Regions from separate parts of the Serratia sp. CoH_122_TC_1 genome, predicted to be linked through region 2. Evidence: predicted binding sites of a transcription regulator. Region 2 holds the regulator's gene; the other holds the start of a gene.
The links. Region 2 encodes LexA, which represses DNA repair genes until DNA is damaged. Its sites were predicted from a motif close to TNCTGTATGTACATACAGNA; they were not measured.
Positions count from the first base shown of each region.

Region 1: a site for LexA is predicted at 3,233-3,252, ahead of umuD (translesion error-prone DNA polymerase V autoproteolytic subunit). Genes of this name have one in related genera too.

Region 1 is NZ_JBXWLA010000022.1:41,257-52,025, reverse strand. It holds gene AC2FC2_RS23475 (class I SAM-dependent methyltransferase) at 1-523, opposite strand, end outside; gene AC2FC2_RS23470 (hypothetical protein) at 588-959, opposite strand; gene AC2FC2_RS23465 (hypothetical protein) at 1,100-1,786, opposite strand; gene AC2FC2_RS23460 (HupE/UreJ family protein) at 1,800-2,537, opposite strand; gene AC2FC2_RS23455 (hypothetical protein) at 2,581-2,946, opposite strand; gene umuD (translesion error-prone DNA polymerase V autoproteolytic subunit) at 3,398-3,760, shown strand; gene umuC (translesion error-prone DNA polymerase V subunit UmuC) at 3,769-5,043, shown strand; partial or broken gene umuC (translesion error-prone DNA polymerase V subunit UmuC) at 5,074-6,117, shown strand; gene AC2FC2_RS23435 (hypothetical protein) at 6,481-7,041, shown strand; gene AC2FC2_RS23430 (DUF4113 domain-containing protein) at 7,045-7,200, shown strand; gene AC2FC2_RS23425 (acyltransferase family protein) at 7,416-9,389, shown strand; gene AC2FC2_RS23420 (replication initiation protein) at 10,011-10,724, shown strand.
Region 2 is NZ_JBXWLA010000005.1:53,537-64,305, reverse strand. It holds gene AC2FC2_RS07860 (quinone oxidoreductase) at 1-764, shown strand, start outside; gene pspG (envelope stress response protein PspG) at 1,084-1,302, opposite strand; gene dusA (tRNA dihydrouridine(20/20a) synthase DusA) at 1,453-2,472, opposite strand; gene AC2FC2_RS07845 (tetratricopeptide repeat protein) at 2,680-3,213, shown strand; gene AC2FC2_RS07840 (RNA polymerase sigma factor) at 3,303-3,752, shown strand; gene AC2FC2_RS07835 (anti-sigma factor family protein) at 3,749-4,507, shown strand; gene zur (zinc uptake transcriptional repressor Zur) at 4,685-5,197, shown strand; gene AC2FC2_RS07825 (CsbD family protein) at 5,289-5,498, opposite strand; gene dinF (MATE family efflux transporter DinF) at 5,766-7,106, opposite strand; gene lexA (transcriptional repressor LexA) at 7,324-7,932, opposite strand; gene AC2FC2_RS07810 (diacylglycerol kinase) at 8,054-8,422, opposite strand; gene plsB (glycerol-3-phosphate 1-O-acyltransferase PlsB) at 8,572-10,769, shown strand, end outside.

The DNA.
Region 1 (10,769 bases), on a different contig from region 2:
GATGCTCAGTCACACCTTTTGGCAGCGATTCATGCCATGGCGTGAGATTGGTGAAGTGCAGGAATGCACTCTGTCCAAGCTGCTCCCTGAAGCCCTCCGCCAGCCCGGAAATTGTCGCCTGATGACTGGTCGTTTCTTCTGCACGAAAACCCGCCCAGGCAGCACCAATTTCCAGGAAGGTGACGGTGCCATTTTTGTGGTGAATGTTCTTCGCGTAGTGAACGATATCGAACCCAATTTCTCGCGCCAGACGAAACGATCCGCCGCTGGAGGTCCATGGGCCATCAAAGCCAAAGGCGAGGATCGCTTTGAGCATCGAGCCCGTTTCCTGATGCATCATTTTCAGGAACGGAATGACCTTACGCCGTGAAGGCACCGGGACATTCGGACGCAATTTTTTGGCCTGAAGGTCGCGATTAACGCCCATGCACAGCGTCTGCCAGTGCAGAGGGGCAATCCGATAATTAAGTGCAGTGAAATTCCGCGCAATCTCACGACGCGCCTGAATGGAGTCTTTATACATAGCCTCTCCGCTAAATCTGAAGTTGATAAATGCCAGGCAGCAAACACGCTACCGGTAACAGCGATCAGATCTGGCGGGTGCTGGGAGGACGGTAAATGATGTCCGTGGCTTTAACCGGACTACGAAGATCGGCAAGCGGCAACCATCTGTCTGCTACAGGAGAGAGGGCAATCTCCACAGAGGGTGGCTGCTCCGGAGTTTCATGAAAATGGTCTGTCTGATGATGGCCTGCATGGCCAGACTGAGGGATGTCCGAATCGTGAGAGTGGTCCTGCATTGTCATGGTGACTTCTGCATCGTGCAGATCCATCTCGTAGCCTGTCAGGCCGTTTGTACCATGTGATGCAAACGTCCCCATCGACGACATCATCATGCCAACGGCCATGATGACAATCATCAGAACATAACGGGATGAACGTTTAAACATCAGGTACATCGCTGAATACTTCTCTCAATAGACAATGATACGGTTTAAAAAGATTAGCATCCCCCCGGGGAGGATGTAAGGTGCTGGAGTGTAAAGTCTTGTATTGCCGGGATTAATAAAATGGGCCCGCATAATACGGGCCCGGTAAATCAGATGACGCGCTTAATACTCATGTACTCCCCATTGGTATCCAGTTGGATCGTAATCGTCTCTGAACCACGATTTCGCCAGAACCAGCCATGTTTTCCGTCGAAGGCGGCCTGCAACACGCCATCACGAGAAGTAATCTGACGATCTTTACCATAGCCGTGGTAAAACCCTTTCGGGGCATTAACCGGATCGCCGTGGGCATCGACGTTCACAGGACCAGAACTCATCCACTGATAAGCTACCCGGGCATCCTTACGCATTTCCATCTTCACCTCTGCCGCTTCATTCGGCTTCAGCGTAATCAGCAGCTGATTACGTTGAGAACCGGCGGTTGGCGCTTCCGGCGCACGGGTTGTGGCCGGGACACTCAGTTCCGGGTAGCTGTTTTGCGTGATTGTCGGCGGGTTGTCCGGCACCGGACGTTCATTTACCGGTGCTGTTTGCTGCGCCAGTGGGCTCGTGCCCGCTTTATCAGCAGCAGCCTCTTCCGCCAGCTGCGTTTTGATTTCACCCATTTCTTTAAGGCCCAGCAGACGGCCAACGCCCGTCGGGTCGATGCCGTATTCTGACGGCATCACGATGGTAATCAGCAGCGTAAGCGCAACAATGGCGGCCAGAATGGTTGATTGCATCAGTTTCATCGCAGAAGGCAGTTCTGCACGGGTCGGTAAATCGGTGTTATACATTCTCTTTTCTCCCTCAGGCTAAAACGTAACCACAAATCTGGTAACTCATTAACAGGAAACCGGCGCTCATCATCACAACGTTGGCAGTGTAGGCGTGGCGGAAAAAGCTCGCCGTCTGCCGCCAGTAGCTCATGATGATGAGGATGGCGCTCAGCGCCAGCAGCTGGCCTATCTCCACCCCGACATTGAAGGCAATCAGGTTGACGAACAGGCCATCGGGAGAAATTTCGAACTCTTTGATTTTGGTCGCCAGACCAAAGCCGTGGAAGAAGCCAAAAATGAGCGTCGCAAGTTTCGTGTTCGGCTGAAAACCAAACCAGCGCTGGAAGGCTCCAAGGTTATCAAGCGCTTTATAGACCACCGACAGGCCGATAATGGCATCAATGAGATAAGCGCTGACGCTGATGTCAAAGAAGGTACCAATGAGCAGCGTCGTGGAGTGACCGACAGCAAACAGGCTGACGTACAGCCCGATATCGCGCATTTTGTAGAGAAAGAAAATCACGCCAAACAGAAACAGCAGGTGATCGTAACCGGTCACCATGTGCTTCGCGCCAAGGTAGATAAACGGGATGATGTTAATCCCGGTGATTTCCTGAATGTACCCTTTGTCGCCTTCTGCCACACCGTGGGCAGACGCGCCCTGGCTGTAGAAAAGCATTAATAACAAGAAAAAAAGACAAGCTGAACGCGCCTGAGCTGAAAACAGGCCACCGCTCAACCGGCCCTGCATATCAAGGCTGGTATTCATAAAAACCCTTACAAATTGAATAATAACGAATTAACGGAAGTTATTACGCAATCAGGGATCTCGGAGGGCGTTCGGGGGTGGCCTGAGGTATCCGCAGGATTTGTTCTGAACTCAGCGCGAACGTCGTCCGCATGCCTGCGTCCCAGGCCTGCAAAGCAGTCAGCGTGAATAGTTTGTTCAGATCGTGGGAATGATCGGCATTGAGGTGATGTACGTTACCGTGCGAGTGGAACAGCAACGGATCGTGCTCATTCAGTGGTTCATCGCTGTCGTGCTGATGGTCACTGATGGACGTTGTATCCTGGACGTTGTAGACAGCCTGCGGTTTTGCCATAAGCGAACTGCTCAGCACGGCAACAGCCATGATGATCAATACGATTCTGGAAATGACTTCACGGCTGATAAACACAGTCAACGGCATCCTGATGATACAAGGTAACAACGTGCGTAATGTATCCGCTATGCTGGTTTGATTTCAATAGTTGTTTTGGGGTCACTGCTATCGGAACATTTCCTTGAACATCCTGAATTTCACTCTTTCTGTTTTTAGCTCACCCTGCCCCTCAATGGGCCAGAATGCATGAATTGCGCGGCCATCAATTATATCGCCTGCTTGCAAAACTAAATTTGCCCTTACTTCAACAAGATCACAATACGCGCTTATGAACTACTTGCTTTACTTCTCCATTGCACAATACTGTATACATAAACAGTATCTCTTGCGAGTGAATCAACATGTCTCTTTGGAGTGGAATTTTTATATTTAACAATATAATCATATTGTTATATGACTTTTTGACGTATGAAAACTATAGAATACAAGATCCTGTATTTTGTCCTTTTTCTGCTCATGAAGACCTATGATCATGGGTGCATTTCCATCCCCAGCACAGGATTACGTCGAAAAGGAACTGGATTTAAATGAGCTCTGTATACGTCGACGAGCCTCTACTTTTTTTGTACGCGCCAGCGGTTGCAGTATGCAGGAACCAGGTCTTTGTGATGGCGACATTCTGGTGGTTGATCGCGCTGAGGAAGCCATTCATGGCGATATTGTTGTCGTGGAAGTCGATGGAGAGTTTACCGTTAAACGTCTTCAACTGAAGCCCCGCCTTGCGCTTTTGCCTATGAGTCCAGCATTTCCAATTATTTATCCCGATGAATTGCAATTACTTGGTGTTGTTACGTGGTTTTTCAACTGCACTCGTACTCGACGGAGGTAACGATGCCAATGTTTGGTCTTGCGGATGTAAACTCATTTTATGCCAGTTGTGAGGCGTTGTTTCGCCCAGATTTGCGAGGCAAACCGATTGTTGTTCTTAGTAACAACGACGGATGTGTTATCGCACGCAATGCTGGTGCAAAAGCGTTAGGAATAAAAATGGGTGTGCCCTGGTTCCAGATTAAAAATCAGAGTTACAGGGAAAAGGTGCACGTTTTCAGTTCGAATTATGCGCTTTATCATAGCCTTAGTCAGAGAGTCATGAGCGCTCTTGAGGAGATTACACCGCGAGTTGAACAGTACAGCATCGATGAAATGTTTCTCGATTTGACGGGCATTGATAGTTGCGAAGATTTTGAACACTTTGGCCGACGTCTCAAAGCGCATGCCCTGAATACCGTTGGGCTGCCTATTGGCGTTGGTATTGGGCAGACCAAAACCCTGGCCAAATCGGCCCAATGGGCCAGCAAGGAGTGGAAACAGTTTCGCGGCGTCCTGGCGCTCACACCGGATAATTCGAAACGCACCATGACGCTGCTGGAAAATCAGCCCGTAGAAGAGGTTTGGGACGTGGGCAGGAAAATAGGCAAACGCCTTAATCTGATGGGTATTAAAAATGCTTTACAGCTTGCTCAATCCAGTCCGAGATTTATCCGGGAAAATTTTTCAGTTGTTCTGGAGCGTACCGTACGGGAACTGAATGGGGAGTCCTGCATTCCTCTTGAGGAGCTTCCGCCATCAAAACAGCAGATTATTTGCTCACGCTCCTTCGGTGAGCGCATCACGTCAAAAGCAGCCATGCAGCAGGCTCTGTGTTTGTACGCGACACGTGCAGCCGAAAAGCTGAGAGGTGAACGCCAGTTTTGCCGACACATCGGCATATTTATAAGAACCTCACCCCACGCCATTAACGAAGTGTATTACGGCAATAGCGCTGGAGAAAAGCTTGCCCTGCCGACCCAGGATACGCGAGACATTATTGAAGTTGCACTGCGTTCACTAGATCGCATTTGGCTGGATGGTCGGCGCTATATGAAAGCCGGTATCGCGCTTGATGATTTTACGCCGAATGGCATAGCTCAGTTCAACCTTTTTAACGAGAACAAACCCAGAGAGAAAAGCGCCCAACTGATGAAGGTACTGGACGGCATCAATCAGTCCGGGTTGGGCAGTGTGTGGTTTGCGGGTCAAGGCGTAGATACAGCGTGGAGGATGAAGCGGGAAATGCTCAGCCCGGCGTGGACTACCTGCTGGAATGATATTCCGATAGCGCGAATAAAGTGAAGAAACCCTCCATCAAAGCTTGCTTTTCTATTCCACATAAACGGTGATATGTCGGCACGCTGCATGACCGTTCTGGAATCCCTCGCGCCGGCGCTGACCATCTACAGTATCGATGAAGCATTTTTGCACGTCGCCGGCATCGATGCCGTTGAGTCATTCGAAGACTATGGCCGGCGCGTTCGCGATACCGTTTTGCAGCAGACGGGACTCACCTGCGGGATCGGTGTCGCCCAGACGATGACGCTTGCTAAACTCGCGAATCACGCTGCGAAAACCTGGCCGGCCACCGGCGGTGTGGTCGACCTGACGAACCGCGACCGACAACGAAAGTTGATGGCGTTGCTGCCGGTCAACGAAGTTTGGGGATGCGGGCGCCAGTTGACGAAAAAGTTGGCCACGATGGGGATCACAACAACGCTGCAGCTCGCGGACAGCAATCAGGCGTTGATTCGCCGGACGTTTGGTGTCGTACTCGAGCGCACAGTACGCGAACTGAACGGAGTTCCGTGCATCTCGATCGAGGCGCTGCCGGCAAAGCAGCAGATCATCGTCAGCCGGTCGTTTGGCCAGCGCGTCACGCAGCTGCAGGACTTGCACCAGGCGGTGTGCCAATACGCAGAGCGCGCGGCAGAGAAACTCCGTCGAGAACGGCAGTATTGCCGGCATATTTCGGTATTTGTGCGAACCAGCCCATTTGCTCCCCACGAGCCGTATTACGCTAACAGCTACAGCGTGCAGCTCATGTTGGCCACGCAAGACACCCGCGACATAGTAGCGGCAGCAGTGAAAGCTCTCAAAGCCATTTGGCGCGACGGGTTTCGGTATCAGAAGGCGGGGATCATGCTGAACGATTTCTGTGACAAACCTGGCCAGATCGATCTCTTCGACGAACATCCACCGCGCGCTGGCAGCGAACAATTGATGAAAGCCGTCGATGGCATAAACCACTCCGGGTTAGGAAAAATTTGGTTTGCCGGCCAAGGGATCAATAAATCCTGGGCAATGCGCCGCGAACTGCTGTCCCCTAGCTACACGACACGACTCAGCGACATTCCCGTCGCCAGGTTGATGTAAATGTGGTAGTGCCCATAAACAACTTGGTTCCCCTCGCTGAAATTGGGCGTGGAACCAGGCGGTAAACTGATAGGGGGCAGTTTGGATATAGAGAATTATTGTACGGTAAGTATATTTTTTGAACAGGATTACCTATAGCAATAGGGTGTACTCCTGCGCTATAGACTGCTTGGCTAGCATTTTTAGCCAATGAGATAACCTAAATGCGATACAGAATGCCCGATAATTTAAATGCGATAATCGCTAATACAAGATCAATAAATTACTCACCAACGTTGGTAAAATAATGCTCTAAACGTACAAAAATTTCCGGTTTTCAAACCGCCCCCCACGGTACTAATAATAGACAATTAAGGGCATTTAATGCAGCGTTTAACTTTTTATATCGCAGCGATGGCGGTAACACTAGCGGGATGTAGCGGGCATTACGTCTCACCCGCAGAAAAGACTGCGGTAGACCAGCTGAAAACAATCACCGGCGATGATGAACTTTGCCAGGCGTTAGCCACGGTTAACAGAGCCCCCGCAAAATCTGGAGGTGTGGCAACGATGCAAAGAGAAGATTTTGATGTTTACTACGCCCAGCAAACCTATTTAAAGCAGCGTATCGCCGCACGCAGTCTGGATTGCAGCAAACCGAAAAAAACGCAGACGGTAGCACCAGCGGAAGAGTTAAGCCCGCGCCAGGAACAAGCGCGCGTCTCTGCGACGTGCAGTGCCATCGCGCAACGTTCAAAATTCGCAGATCCTAACGTCGTTTATGAAATGTGCGTTCGCGGCTACAAAGCGACGTCGAAAAAGTGTAGCCATGATATAGCCGGGTTTACTGAGCAGTCGCAGCAGCTGACCGGAGCAGCGAGAGCTGAATATCTCGAAATAGGGAGCGCATTCCGTGTAGGCTGTAACTTAAAGGTCAGATCTTAAGTGATGAGTTACCAAGGGTCAGTTTGGAAATACGCTAAGCGTACAATAATTTCCGATATCCAAACTGACCCCAATAAGATCTGGGCAATGCGCAGGGAACTACTTTCTCCAAGTTACACAACGAGGCTTCGCGACATCCCTATAGCCAAGCTATCTTAAGTTCACCCGTACTAATTAATTAAATTAAGTCAAATATTCGAAATTAAATCTCACGCACTAATCATCATTTATTATTTCATCTAATACTATTAAAATCACTTAAATAAAAAGTTAACAACACATCAACAGACATTGAAATTTCCAATCATCTCTATATCACTCACATAATTTTAATTGTATAATGTTTTTGAAGTCATAATAAATAAGAGGTTATAATGAAGTACCGCAGCGACATTGACGGCTTAAGAGCTATTGCCGTTACTTTAGTTATTTTATTTCATGCTGGATGCATCTTTATCAATTCTGGATTCATCGGCGTTGATGTTTTCTTTGTTATTTCAGGATATTTAATAACAAAAATAATATTGGGCGGAACAAACAATAATGAATTTAACTTAAAAAACTTTTTTATACGTAGAATTTGGAGACTTCAACCTTCTTTCCTATGCGCAATAATATTTACGTTAATAATTGGCAGTGTTTTCTATTTGCCAGAAGATTACAATACATATCTTCACAGTGTAAAGAACGCATTGTATTTCTCATCAAACAAATATTTTGCTGATGTGACCACAAGTTATGCATCACAAGATTCTAATTACCTGCTACTATTGCACACTTGGTCACTATCAATTGAATGGCAGTGGTATATAACATTCCCAATAGCATTACATATGGCATTAAAATACTTTCCAGAAAAGAGAGTTATAATAGCAAATCATATAATCACTATTTCGTTATTAATCACATCATCATACTTATCATATCATTCTAACATTGACAGATATTATGATTTCATTTCACGTTGTTTTGAATTGCAAATTGGCAGCTGCTTAGCATTTTACAAATTCAACGAAAAAAGTAATAAGTTTACTAACTTGTTTGGTCTGTTAGGTCTACTAAGCATAATATCCATAGGTTTTTATCCTGGAATTATAAATGGTTATCCTAACATTTACACAGTGGCAATAGCATTAGCTACTGGGATGATTATTTTTTCCGGTGAAAAAACAGATTCCATTTCATCTTTTGTACTATCGTCAAACATCTTAGTAGGTATAGGTAAAAGGTCATACTCTTTATATCTATGGCATTGGCCAGGGATCGCCTTGCTACATTACCTTAATTTGTTCAATAATACGATGATGTTATTATTAACTTTGCTAGGATCATGTATACTTGCTTGTATATCCTACAAATACATCGAAATGCCGTTACGTAAAGTACAAAAAAGTCTTTCTTTTACAGTAACGATCTTAATTGTCATTCCTCTATTAATGTCTGTAATAATTTACTCGATAGCAAAAAAAACCGACAATTTTCCTTGGCGGTTCGGAAGTGAGTTTTCAAGATCATCCGCTCTTATTGATGAATATAAATCTCTATCCGGTCATCGCTCAGACTGCTTAACAGATCAATTTGATAATGAAAACAATGATGTGCTTTGTACTTTCGGGGAAATATCATCTAAAAAGAAAGCCTTATTCATAGGTGATTCTAATTCAAACCATTATTGGATGTTCTTGGATGTTTTAGCTAAAAATTCAAACCTTGCAATAACGTCACTAAGTACATCATCTTGCTTAACATTGCCTGGGATTTATCAATTTGATTGGTGGCATTTTTATAACACTGTATATCAAGCATGCTATGACAATACAAAGACGTATTATAATAAAATAGAAAATAACAAATTTAACTATGTTATTATTGGTGAACTATGGCCAATGTATGTAAGCGATAAAATAATCAACCAACCTGGAGATGATCGCTCGTTAGAACTTTCAATGAAAAGATTAGACGAAGCTCTGAGAAAATCATTGGATATCATAGTTAAATCCGGTTCTGTGCCTGTAATAATGAAAGAGATCTACACTCGGCCAGAAGGATACGAAACATGTCTGAAAGAAAAGGTAGTTCTAAGACAGGAATATACACATGGAGAATGCAATAGCCAAGAATGGTCACAGTCCAACATGGGTTGGTTTGATAAAAAATTTATTGAATTACAAAAAGACTACCCGTCTTTGATAGTTATCGATATCAAAGATGCCCAATGTGCCGGGAATAAATGTAAAACTGAAATTGATGGGGTTTCTATTTTCCGTGATGTAGGTCATTTGAACGATTTTGCAGCGTATAAATTAGGAGAAATATATTTACGCTCAAATGGAAACCCTTTCAAATAGTCTTCTGTAGAGAAGAAAGGTGTAGCCACAATACCTATATTGAGAGGATCAACAACGATCCTCTCTGTTCCCCACCTCTTGCTAGACTTGGTCTTTTAACAACGCTGGACACTCCTCAGAGGTGTGGATCGCAACGAGCCGTTGCGATGATGGTCTTACCGGCAAAAGAGCTACATTGGCCTTTCTAGCAACGATTTATGAAGTTCAAATTTTTTATGGGACCCGCCGGTTTTCCGGTGGGGGCTACCGCAGTTTACATCATTAAACTTTAGGTGTTTCCCATAATAGAGTTATCCACATATCTACAGGATTGTTTTTTAAGTCCTTTTTTTATGTTTTTTAAAACATTTTAAAAGCTTTTTAGACAACGCGTGAGCTCTTTCGTGGTGCGGCCCTCAGCCCTGTCAATATGGGATATACCAAAACTAACTATGGGTGAAACCTATAGTTACTATGGGTAACAGCTAAAGTTGTTATGGGTAACAGCTAAAGAACGTATGGGAAATAGCTAAAGTTAGTTTTTTCTGTGAATCCCTATGGGAAACAACATAAGTTTGCCTTGACCACATCATCTAGCTGATGCAACTATGGGTACATTACAAACAACCCATAGATAGTTATATGAATGAAAATAAAGGGATTGTTAAAACTAGTCGTCCAGCTATAGCACAATCTAATGAACTGACCGAGGCAGCTTACTATCTCTCACTGCAGGCAAAACGAGTACTGTGGTTATGCCTCATGGAAACCTATCGGCAAGAAGACCATCCAGGTACGTTTACAGTGCGAGTTGCTGATTACCAGCGATTGTTCAAGGTGAGCCAAGCTACGGCCAGTACAGATGTCAGGAAGGGCATTGATGCCTTGTCAAACAGCTCTGTTACCTTCTTTCCATCTGATGGGGAGTATGAAGAACGGAAACGCCCTTGGCTGGCAGAAGCTGGTTTAAAACGAGGCCGAGGTTCATGGAACATTGAATTCAATAATAAAGTGATGCCCTACCTTCTTGATCTTAGTAGTCAATTCACTACTTACAATCTTTATGATTGTGGCCGCATTAACAGTGTGAGAGCTATCCGCCTTTACGAAAGCCTTTGTCAGTTTAGAAAATCCGGCATATGGATCACAACACCAAATTGGTTAGCTGAACGTTACCAACTCCCACAATCGCAACGAGATAATTTTGCTGAGATGAAACGGACGTTCATCAAGCCGGCCCTGGATAAGATCAGTAAAGAAACCCCCTTGACGGCCTCGATGTCAGAGACCGACGATGGCAAACTGATTTTTACCATCATTACTAAAAACCCGGAGCCAGCCTTACCTAACGTTTGAACTTTAGCTTTTTCCCATACATTGAGCCTAACGAACTTGTGCTGT
Region 2 (10,769 bases):
TCACGGCACTGAAGCCCGGCGACCGGGTGGTTTACGCCCAGTCGTCACTCGGTGCCTACAGCGAAGTCCACAACGTTGCGGCTGAAAAAGTGGCGATATTGCCGCACAACTTGAGCTTTGAGCAGGGCGCAGCCGCTTTCCTTAAAGGGCTGACGGTACACTATCTCTTGCGTCAAACTCATGACGTTCAGCCAGGGGAAATATTCCTGTTCCATGCCGCCGCTGGCGGTGTTGGGCTGATTGCCTGCCAATGGGCCAAAGCGCTTGGGGCAAAATTGATTGGCAGCGTAGGCTCCGATGAAAAAGCAGAGTTGGCGAAACACGCCGGCGCTTGGGCAACCATCAATTACCATAAGGAAGACATCGCCGCGCGCGTGGCTGAGCTGACACAGGGCGAAAAAGTCGGCGTGGTGTATGACTCCGTTGGGCAAAGTACCTGGCAGACCTCGCTCAATAGTCTGAAGCGACGCGGGTTGATGGTCAGCTTCGGCAATGCCTCCGGCCCGGTTACCGGTGTCGATTTGGCGCTGCTGAACCAAAAAGGCTCGCTGTATGTCACCCGCCCTTCCCTAAACGGCTACATTACCAACCGTGCTGAACTGCAGTTTGCCAGTAATGAACTGTTTTCACTGATCGGCAGCGGAGCCATCAAGGTCGACGTGAAGGAAGAGCAGAAGTTTGCGTTGGCCGACGCACAGCGCGCGCATCAGGTGTTGGAAAGCCGCAGCACCAGCGGTTCAAGCCTGCTGATACCCGGGCGCTGAGATCGTCCAATGTGCCGTTATGACCAATAGAAAGGGCTCCGTAAGGAGCCCTTTCTATTACTGCGTTTGTAGGGGTAGAGCAGAGTCCGCCAGAGACAGGGGTTGCTTGAGCAACACGCATATTTGGTATTACTGCCTCTTGCGGTGATGAAATAGGTCGCATCGCTGCATCAACAAACATCCTAACAGCCCGGAAACGCAAAAAACATGGCTAATGCGGCGCGTTAGCATTTAAAGCACCAACCTGTGACCGCTGCCACATTCAGAGCAGGTCTGTTGCGTATATTTCAGCGTGACCGACTGATTATTCGACAAAAAGTCAGTAACGCCGGATTTGTGGTTTCTGCATCGAACGGTATATCCACACGCCCACAACAGCCAAAATCAGCCACGGTAACAGTTTAATCACCATCGCAAACAGGCCACCAATCAACATAAACGCCGCAGCAACCAGCAACGCGGCGAACACGCCCAACAACGAAATCCCGGTCACCATCAACATGACGATAAAACCGATAAGAAAGAAGAGTTCCAACATGATTTTGCTCCTTCGCAAAACGAGGTATCTGCTGAGGTATTACAAAAAGCATGCCAGAAACGTGAGAAAACTAAGTGATTGAAATTAAAAAAAAGGCATGTCGCAGCGTGCAACATGCCTGGTCAAAAACACTAATTTTTAGTCAGATTTTTATACCGTTTCCGCTATCTCGGTGCGCGGCAGGCGCACTAAATTCAGCGCCTGTTCAACCACACGCGCATCGGCCCCCGGCTTATGCGCATTTTCACTCAGGTGGCGGCGCCACTGACGTGCACCTGGGACCCCTTGGAACAAACCAAGGATATGGCGGGTGATGTGGCCCAAATAGGTACCATTTGCTAGCTCGCGCTCGATGTACGGATACAGCGACTCGATAATCGCTATGCTGTCCATAACGTCGGTCTTACGGCCAAACAGTTCACTGTCAACGCGCGCCAGAATGCCCGGGTTCTGATAGGCTTCGCGCCCCATCATTACGCCATCCAAATGCAGCAGGTGTTGTTTTGCTTCTTCCAACGTTTTCACCCCACCGTTGATGGCCAGGGTCAGCGTGGGGAAATCACGTTTTAACTGATACACACGTGGATAGTCCAACGGTGGCACTTCGCGGTTCTCTTTCGGGCTCAGGCCTGACAGCCAGGCTTTGCGCGCATGTATCGTGAACATGTCGCACTCGCCGCGCCCGGCAACGGTGCCGATAAAATCACACAAAAACGCATAGCTGTCCTGATCGTCAATGCCAATACGGGTTTTCACCGTCACAGGAATCGACACCACGTCACGCATCGCTTTGATGCAATCGGCAACCAGCGTTGCCTGCCCCATCAGACAGGCACCGAACATGCCATTCTGTACCCGATCGGATGGGCAACCGACATTGAGGTTAATTTCGTCATAACCGCGCTGCTCAGCCAGTTTGGCACAGTGCGCTAACGCAGCCGGATCGCTACCGCCTAATTGTAGCGCTACCGGGTGTTCCTCTTCGCTGTAAGCCAGGTAGTCACCCTTACCGTGGATAATCGCCCCGGTAGTCACCATCTCGGTGTACAGCAGCGTTTCCTTGGTCAACAGGCGGTGAAAGTAACGGCAATGACGATCGGTCCAGTCGAGCATCGGCGCGATGGAGAAACGATTGGCGGCGTATTTTGAGGCGTTATTGTCTGTCGTCATGCTGGGCTACTGGCTACCTGATTCTGTCTAGGATTCAACGAACGGCGTGCTGCCGCAAACGGCTATTATACCGACAATCGGCGGCATTGGGAAAACTGACGCGCCTTAAGATTAAAAAACAACCGGAAAAAATGAATAAACGGGCGCTTTCAGGTGTTATCTCAGCAAGGGTGCAGCTCCGCGCCCTCTCCCGATGAGGAAACGACCATGAACAATTTCGTTAAACGCCTGCTGCTCCCCGTCATTGCCAGTTCTCTGTTGATTTCCGGTGCCGCGCTGGCAATGGGAGGAGATGGCAGCGGCCAGACTACGCCAACCTGCCCGAAGGGCCAGATATACGATACAAAAACCAAGACCTGCACGGTGGATAAAAGCAGCATGATCAACGACAACGATCGGGCGAACTATGCTTATGCACTGGCAAAAAGTGGTCGCTACCAAGAAGCTCTCGACGTGCTTAACACGCTGAAGGATCCCAATACCGCCGTAGCCTTGAATTACCGAGGTTATGCCACCCGCAAGCTTGGCCGCACCGACGAAGGGATCAGCTACTATTTAAAATCAGTAGCACTCGATCCGAAATACCCAAAAGTCCGCGAATACTTGGGTGAAGCCTATATGGTGAAAGGGCGCCAAGACTTGGCAAAAGAGCAACTGAAGGTGATTCAGTCACTGTGCGGTACCGGTTGTGAAGAGTACAAAGATCTGGCGGCTGCCATCGATCACCATCCAGAGTCATGATGTAACAGAGCCCGGAGGCGAACATCAGCAGAGATGCGATTCGCAACGAAATCGGTCAGTATCTTTCCCGCCTGTGGCGCTATGGCCTGGTGCTTTCCCACCGGCGGGATATTGCCGATGACTTGGTGCAAGCCACCTGCGTACGCGCCCTCGAGCGCGCCGCGCAGTTTGCTGTCGGCACGCGTATGGATCGCTGGTTATTTGCAATCCTTCACTCCATTTGGCTTAACGAGATCCGCGCTCAACATATCCGCCAGGGACAAGGTTTTGTCGACGTCGACGAACTGGCCGGTGCGGAAAACAGCGAGCAGCCTATCTGGGCCAATGAAGTGATGCAGCGGGTCAACCAACTGCCGGAGGCACAGCGCAATACGCTGTTTTTGGTGTACGTCGAAGAGCTTTCTTACCGTGAGGCCGCTGAAGTGTTAGGTGTACCCATTGGTACCATAATGAGTCGCCTGGCGGCAGCGCGACTGAGGTTGGCGAACGACAGCATGCTGCAAACCCGCTCACCGCAGGCAAAAGGAGGACAATCATGAGCTCAACCTATGCTGCGGATGAACTACTGGTCGCCTATCTGGACAATCAGTTAGACCCACAACAACGCCTGCAACTGGAGCAACGCTTGGCTGGAGAACCTGCGTTGGCTGAGCGTTTGACGTTGCTGGCGCGCAGTAACCTGCCCTTTAAGCAAGCATTCGCCCCTTTGCTTGATGAGGCCCCAGTGCAACAGTTAAGTGAGGCATGGCCACTCACCGTCGCTACCCCGCAAACGGGCATCAGCCGTCGCGGTCTCATCGCTGCGGCCGTCGGCTTCTTGGCGCTCGGGATCGCAGGCGATCGCGTCTACCTGCAGTTTAATCAGCCAGAGGACAACTGGCGTGGCTTGGTCGCCCAATATATGGCGCTGTACACGCCGGAAACGCTGGCAGGTGCCGACGAATCGGCCACGCAGATTGTCGCTCAATTACAACAAACCGGCGATCGACTGGGTATTAGCCTTCCGGCACAAAAACTGGTGTTGAAGGGTGCCGAACTGAAAAACGCCCGCGTGTTGGCCTACGACGATCGACGCATCGCGCAATTGACCTGGCTAGATACGCAATATGGCGCACTGGCACTATGCATTATCCAGCAGACGGGCCAACAACAACCGGCCGAAAGCGAACGCCGCCAAGGCATGAACGTCGTCTATTGGGCCGATGGCAACCATGCCTTTATGCTGATTGGCCATAATCCAACGGGTGAAATGACCGCGTTAGCAGCCCACTTGCAACACGCTTTATCAACCTGACCCCCTTGCGCCCTCCCGCCCACTGATGAGTAAGTTGTGAATAGCGTCACATTTCTGGCGCGCAACACGCGGTCAACCGGGCAATTAACGCGCCATATCAGAGGAAAAGGGGCCGACTCTCGGCGATTTGGCTGAACCATGTTAAAATCGGCTTTTTTACGTACCGGGAAATTTGCCATGAACTCAAACACCCAGGAAAAGCTGCTGGCGCAGGCTGAACAACTCTGTCAGCAACGCAATGTGCGACTGACACCGCAGCGGCTGGAAGTGTTACGCCTGATGGCACAACAGCCCGGTGCCATCAGCGCTTATGACCTGCTCGATTTACTGCGCGTTGCCGAACCCCAGGCCAAACCGCCAACGGTTTACCGCGCGCTGGACTTCCTGTTGGAACAAGGCTTCATTCACCGGGTCGAGTCAGCCAACAGCTACGTGCTGTGTCATCACTTCGAACAACCTATGCACACTTCCGCGCTGTTTATCTGTGATCGTTGCGGTCAGGTGACAGAGCGCACAACTGAAGGGGTTGAAGATACGCTGCAAAAACTGGCCAAAGAGTCGGGGTTTGTACTGCGTCACAGCGTAGTGGAAGCACACGGCCTGTGCGCCGCTTGCGTTGAGGTAGAAGCTTGCGACAGCAAACATGATTGCGGCGAACACGACCATAGCATTGCCATCAAGAAGAAATAGACAGGGTTAGCAGGCACCTCCTTGTGTCTGCAGGCCTGGCACCAAGGGGAAGGCGCCAGACTTTCGGCCGCATCCGCTGCGGCCCATCGCGCTACCAGCGATATTTGTTATGATCTTCCCAAGACTTCACTTCTTTCTCGGCCGCCTCTTTCTGGTAGCCGTAGCGCTCCTGGATTTTACCGACAAGCTGCTCGCGTTTCCCTTCGATGACCGTCAGGTCGTCATCGGTCAGCTTGCCCCATTTTTCTTTCACTTTCCCTTTAAACTGCTTCCAGTTACCGTCGGCTTGATCTTTGTTCATAGTATCTCCGTTAACCTGTGGTGAGTCAGTTTTAACTACTGCTGGCTGAGGATACGCCCCGTTTATATTGCCAGCCACACGATTAATTATAGATGCAGATAGCGACAAACAAATAAAAACCAGAATTAAAATCCATTTTTAAATTTAAAATAAGAAAAAAACGCCAACAAACAACTTACTACACGACTTGGCTAACCGACGAGAATATGTAACAAAATACAAACAAACACATAATTAAAATTTATGTATTTGCAAGAAAGGCTATCGTCATTGTGCTGCTGAAAACCAGCTGCCACGCAGCCTGTGACGGTGCCAAATCCACCCAAGCGCGATGCCGCGCAGCGCAAGAAAGACCGCCAGCGCCAACCACAATCCATGATTGCCCAAGACAGGCACGGTCAGCAGCGTCAAACCGTAACCCGCAGCCGCCACGGCCATGCTGTTACGCATTTCTGCACCGCGAGTCGCACCAATGAACATGCCATCCAGCAAATAGCACCACACCCCAACCAGCGGTAGCACCACCTGCCAAGGTAAATAGTCATTCGCCATCGCACGCAGTTCTGGCAACGAGGTCAACGCCGCAATGATTTGCTGCCCGGCAAAGGCATAAACCACACCAAAGGCTAGCGCCACTAAACAGGCCTGCCGGCAAGCCGCGCGCCACACCTTACGCAATTGACTGTCATCTCTGGCACCATAAGCATGACCAGAATGCGCTTCTACCGCATAGGCAAAACCATCCAGTGCATAGGCGGTAAAGGTCAGCAAATTCATCAGTACCGCGTTTACTGCCACTACGTCACCGCCAAGCCTGGCGCCGAAGATAGTCAAGGATGCAAAGCACAATTGCAGCAACAATGAACGCAACATGATATCGCGGTTCAACGCAAGCAAACGCCGCAGATTACCGCGCCAGGCATGGCGCAACATCGGAACAGAAATACCGCGTATGCGCATCACTCGCCAGGACAGCCATAAACCCAGCAGCAGCGTAGCGTACTCAGAGACGGCGGTCGCCGTCGCGGCACCTTGCACATTCCAGCCCAGCCCCATGACCAACCAGATATCCAGAACGATATTCAACACATTACCGACTATCAGCAGGATGACCGGCGCCCGCACGTATTGCACGCCAAGCAACCAACCCAAGATCACCATATTTGCCAGCGCTGCCGGTGCGCTCAGCCAACGGATCTCAAGGAACAATCGTGCTTGCTTCAGCACCGCATCGTCACCGCCAACAATCTGCAGCGCCAGATCGATCAACGGATGGCGCAGCAACACGATAACGACGCCGGCCAATACTGCCAGCAACAGCGGCTGCATAAAGGCACGTGCCAATCCCTGTGGGTTTTGTGCGCCCAGCGCCTGTGCCGTCAAACCGGTGGTACTCATGCGCAAAAACAGCAACAACATAAACAGGAAGCTGGTTGCCATCGCCCCGACCGCCACGCCCCCCAAATAAACAGGGCTGTCGAGGTGACCTATCACTGCGGTATCGACCAACCCAAGCAGTGGCACGGTGATATTGGAAAAGATCATCGGTAGCGCGAGGCGCCACAAGGCTTTATCGGTATCGCTGGTGAAGGCGGAAAGCAGGCGCATAGTGGAATGTTCCCGTGTATACCCGTCATCTTTCAAGTTGCAGCGTTGTTATCTGCACTCGCTCATCCCCAGTTACTTACCTGAGTAAGCGCCTGGGGATGAGCGAGTTGGCCGCCTAGCTGCAACTTGAAAGCTATAGGGTATATAGTGAATCAGATATGACATCGCCCCAGAACTGGGGCGACTTAAATCAGAGGACGATGTGTAGGCGTGAGGATTAAACCCAGTCGCCATTGCGGATCACACCGACCGCCAGGCCTTCAATGGTGAAATTCTGCTGGCGCAGATCAACCACAATCGGTTGGAACTCGCTGTTTTCCGGCAATAACTCAACAACATTTCCGTGTTTTTTCAGACGCTTAACTGTAACTTCGTCTTCAATACGCGCCACAACGACCTGGCCGTTACGCACGTCCTGAGTTTTATGTACCGCCAGCAGATCGCCGTCGAGAATACCGATATCACGCATCGACATACCGTTGACCCGCAGCAAGAAATCCGCACTTGGCTTGAACAAGGAAGGATCCACTTTGTAGTGCCCTTCGATATGCTGCTGCGCCAACAGTGGCTCACCGGCGGCAACACGGCCGATCAACGGTAAACCTTCTTCATCTTCCATCAGCAAACGAATGCCGCGCGATGCACCAGAGACGATCTCGATGACGCCTTTACGCGCCAATGCTTTCAGGTGTTCTTCTGCAGCATTTGGCGAGCGGAACCCCAGACGCATGGCGATTTCGGCGCGCGTTGGCGGCATGCCAGTGGACGAAATATGATCGCGAATCAGATCATAGACCTCTTGCTGTCTGGTAGTTAGTGCTTTCATTCCGCCCCCTGTTTGTTTATACAGTCTTGCTGTGAGTATATACAGGTAAGTGCGGCTTGGGAACCGAAGAATGAATAAAAATCAGGGATTAGCGACCCACGTCGCAACAGGGCCACCCCATTCAGGCAAAGTGTTGCCAGAGCACCGAGCCCCAGACAAACAACGCCAAAATAATCGCCAGTGAAACTGCTGCCGACCCCATATCCTTGGACCGGCCCGAAAGCTCATGATGTTCAGTGCCAACCCGATCGACAATCGCTTCTATCGCGCTGTTGAGCATCTCGACGATCATCACCAGCAGCACCGATCCGATCAATAAAATGCGCGCTATCGCACCCACGTCCAGCCAAATCGCCAGTATGATAGCCAGTACGGTGGCGACCAGTTCTTGGCGGAACGCCGCTTCATGCTGCCAGGCAGCGGAAAAGCCTTTATAAGAGTAGCCGGCGGCTTTAATAATACGGGTCAGGCCGGTTGCTTGGTTTGCCATGTTTTTTAGTGCCTTTCACAGAGGTAAGTCATAATTAAAGAGTCTAGGCCAGGAAATGCTTCCGGCTCTCGGTTTTCCAACACCACAGATCTGCTACCCGGTTTCTGGTATGCTTGCGACGCATTGCTAACAAGAGGCTTCACGTTGTTATGTCAGGTTGGCGTAAAATTTATTATAAGCTATTGAATTTACCACTTAAATTGTTGGTAAGAAGTAAGGTTATCCCTTCAGATCCGGTCACGGAGTTAGGGTTGGATCCCTCACGGCCGATTTTGTATGTTTTACCTTATAATTCCAAGGCGGATTTACTGACGCTGCGCACCCAGTGCCTGGCGCAGGATCTGCCCGATCCTCTCAATCCGCTGGAGATAGACGGCACCGTGCTGCCTAGCCACGTGTTTATTCACGACGGCCCGCGCGTGTTCCGCTACTACACACCGAAAGAAGAATCAGTAAAACTGTTTCACGACTATCTGGATCTGCACCGCAGTAATCCGGATCTCGATATTCAGATGCTGCCTGTTTCGGTGATGTTTGGTCGCTCCCCAGGCCGCGAAGGCCACGGCACGCCACATCTACGTCTGCTCAACGGCGTACAGAAGTTCTTCGCCGTGTTGTGGCTCGGCCGCGACAGCTTTGTGCGTTTCTCCAACACCGTCTCACTGCGTCGCATGGCGACTGAACACGGCACGGACAAAACCATCGCACAAAAACTGGCGCGCGTGGCACGAATGCACTTCTCGCGTCAGCGTCTGGCTGCCGTTGGCCCAAGTCTGCCGGCCCGTCAGGACCTGTTCAACAAACTGCTGGCGTCCAAAGCGATCGAAAAAGCGGTCGAAGACGAAGCACGCAGCAAGAAAATTTCCCATGAGAAAGCCCAGCAGAACGCCATTGCACTGATGGAAGAGATCGCCGCCGACTTCTCATATGAAACGGTGCGCCTTTCTGACCGCGTGTTGAGCTGGACCTGGAACCGGCTGTATCAAGGCATCAACGTCACCAACGCTGAACGCGTGCGCCAGTTAGCGCAAGATGGTCATGAGATCGTCTATGTGCCCTGCCACCGCAGCCATATGGACTACCTGTTGCTTTCTTATGTGCTGTACCATCAAGGCTTGGTGCCGCCGCACATTGCCGCCGGTATTAACCTTAACTTCTGGCCGGCTGGCCCCATCTTCCGCCGCCTGGGCGCCTTCTTTATCCGCCGGACGTTCAAAGGCAACAAGCTGTATTCGACGGTGTTCCGCGAATACCTCGGCGAACTCTTTAGCCGCGGTTACTCCGTGGAGTATTTTGTCGAAGGTGGCCGTTCTCGTACCGGACGCCTGCTGGAACCGAAGACCGGCACCCTGTCGATGACCATTCAGGCGATGCTGCGTGGCGGTTCTCGCCCGATCACACTGGTACCGATCTACATCGGCTACGAGCACGTGATGGAGGTGGGCACCTACGCTAAAGAGTTGCGTGGCGCGACCAAAGAAAAGGAGAGCCTGCTGCAGATGCTGCGTGGTCTGCGCAAGCTGCGTAATCTCGGCCAGGGTTATGTCAACTTCGGTGATCCACTGCCGTTGACCACTTACCTGAACCAGAATGTGCCCCAGTGGCGCGACGCGATTGATCCGATCGAATCCCAGCGCCCAAGCTGGTTAACGCCGACGGTCAACGATCTGGCTGCCAAGATCATGGTGCGTATCAACAATGCCGCCGCGGCTAACGCCATGAACCTGTGTTCTACGGCGCTACTGGCTTCACGCCAGCGCTCGCTGACCCGCGAACAGCTGTTAGAACAGCTGGAATGCTATCTGCAACTGATGCGCAATGTGCCTTATGCCAGCGATGTCACCGTACCGACCCAGACGCCGGATGAGCTGCTGGATCACGCGCTGAACATGAATAAGTTTGAGGTCGAGAAGGATAATATCGGCGATATCATCATTCTGCCGCGCGAGCAGGCAGTGCTGATGACCTATTACCGCAATAATATCCATCATCTGCTGGTATTGCCTTCACTGATCGCCACCATCGTGATGCATCACCGCCGGGTTTCTCGCACCGAACTGCTGCGCCAGATCGGGTTGATTTACCCCATGCTGAAGGCGGAGTTGTTCTTGCACAACGACAAAGAACAACTGGCGGAAGTGCTGCGCCCGCTCATCGACGAAATGATCCGTCAGCAACTGATCTGCGATAAGGGTGACGCTCTGGTACTGAATCCAGCACGCATCCGGCCATTGCAATTGCTGGCAGCCGGTATCCGTGAAACGCTGCAACGCTATGCCATCACCATGTCTATCCTCAGTGCGAATCCAAGCATTAATCGCGGAGCACTGGAGAAAGAGAGTCGGAT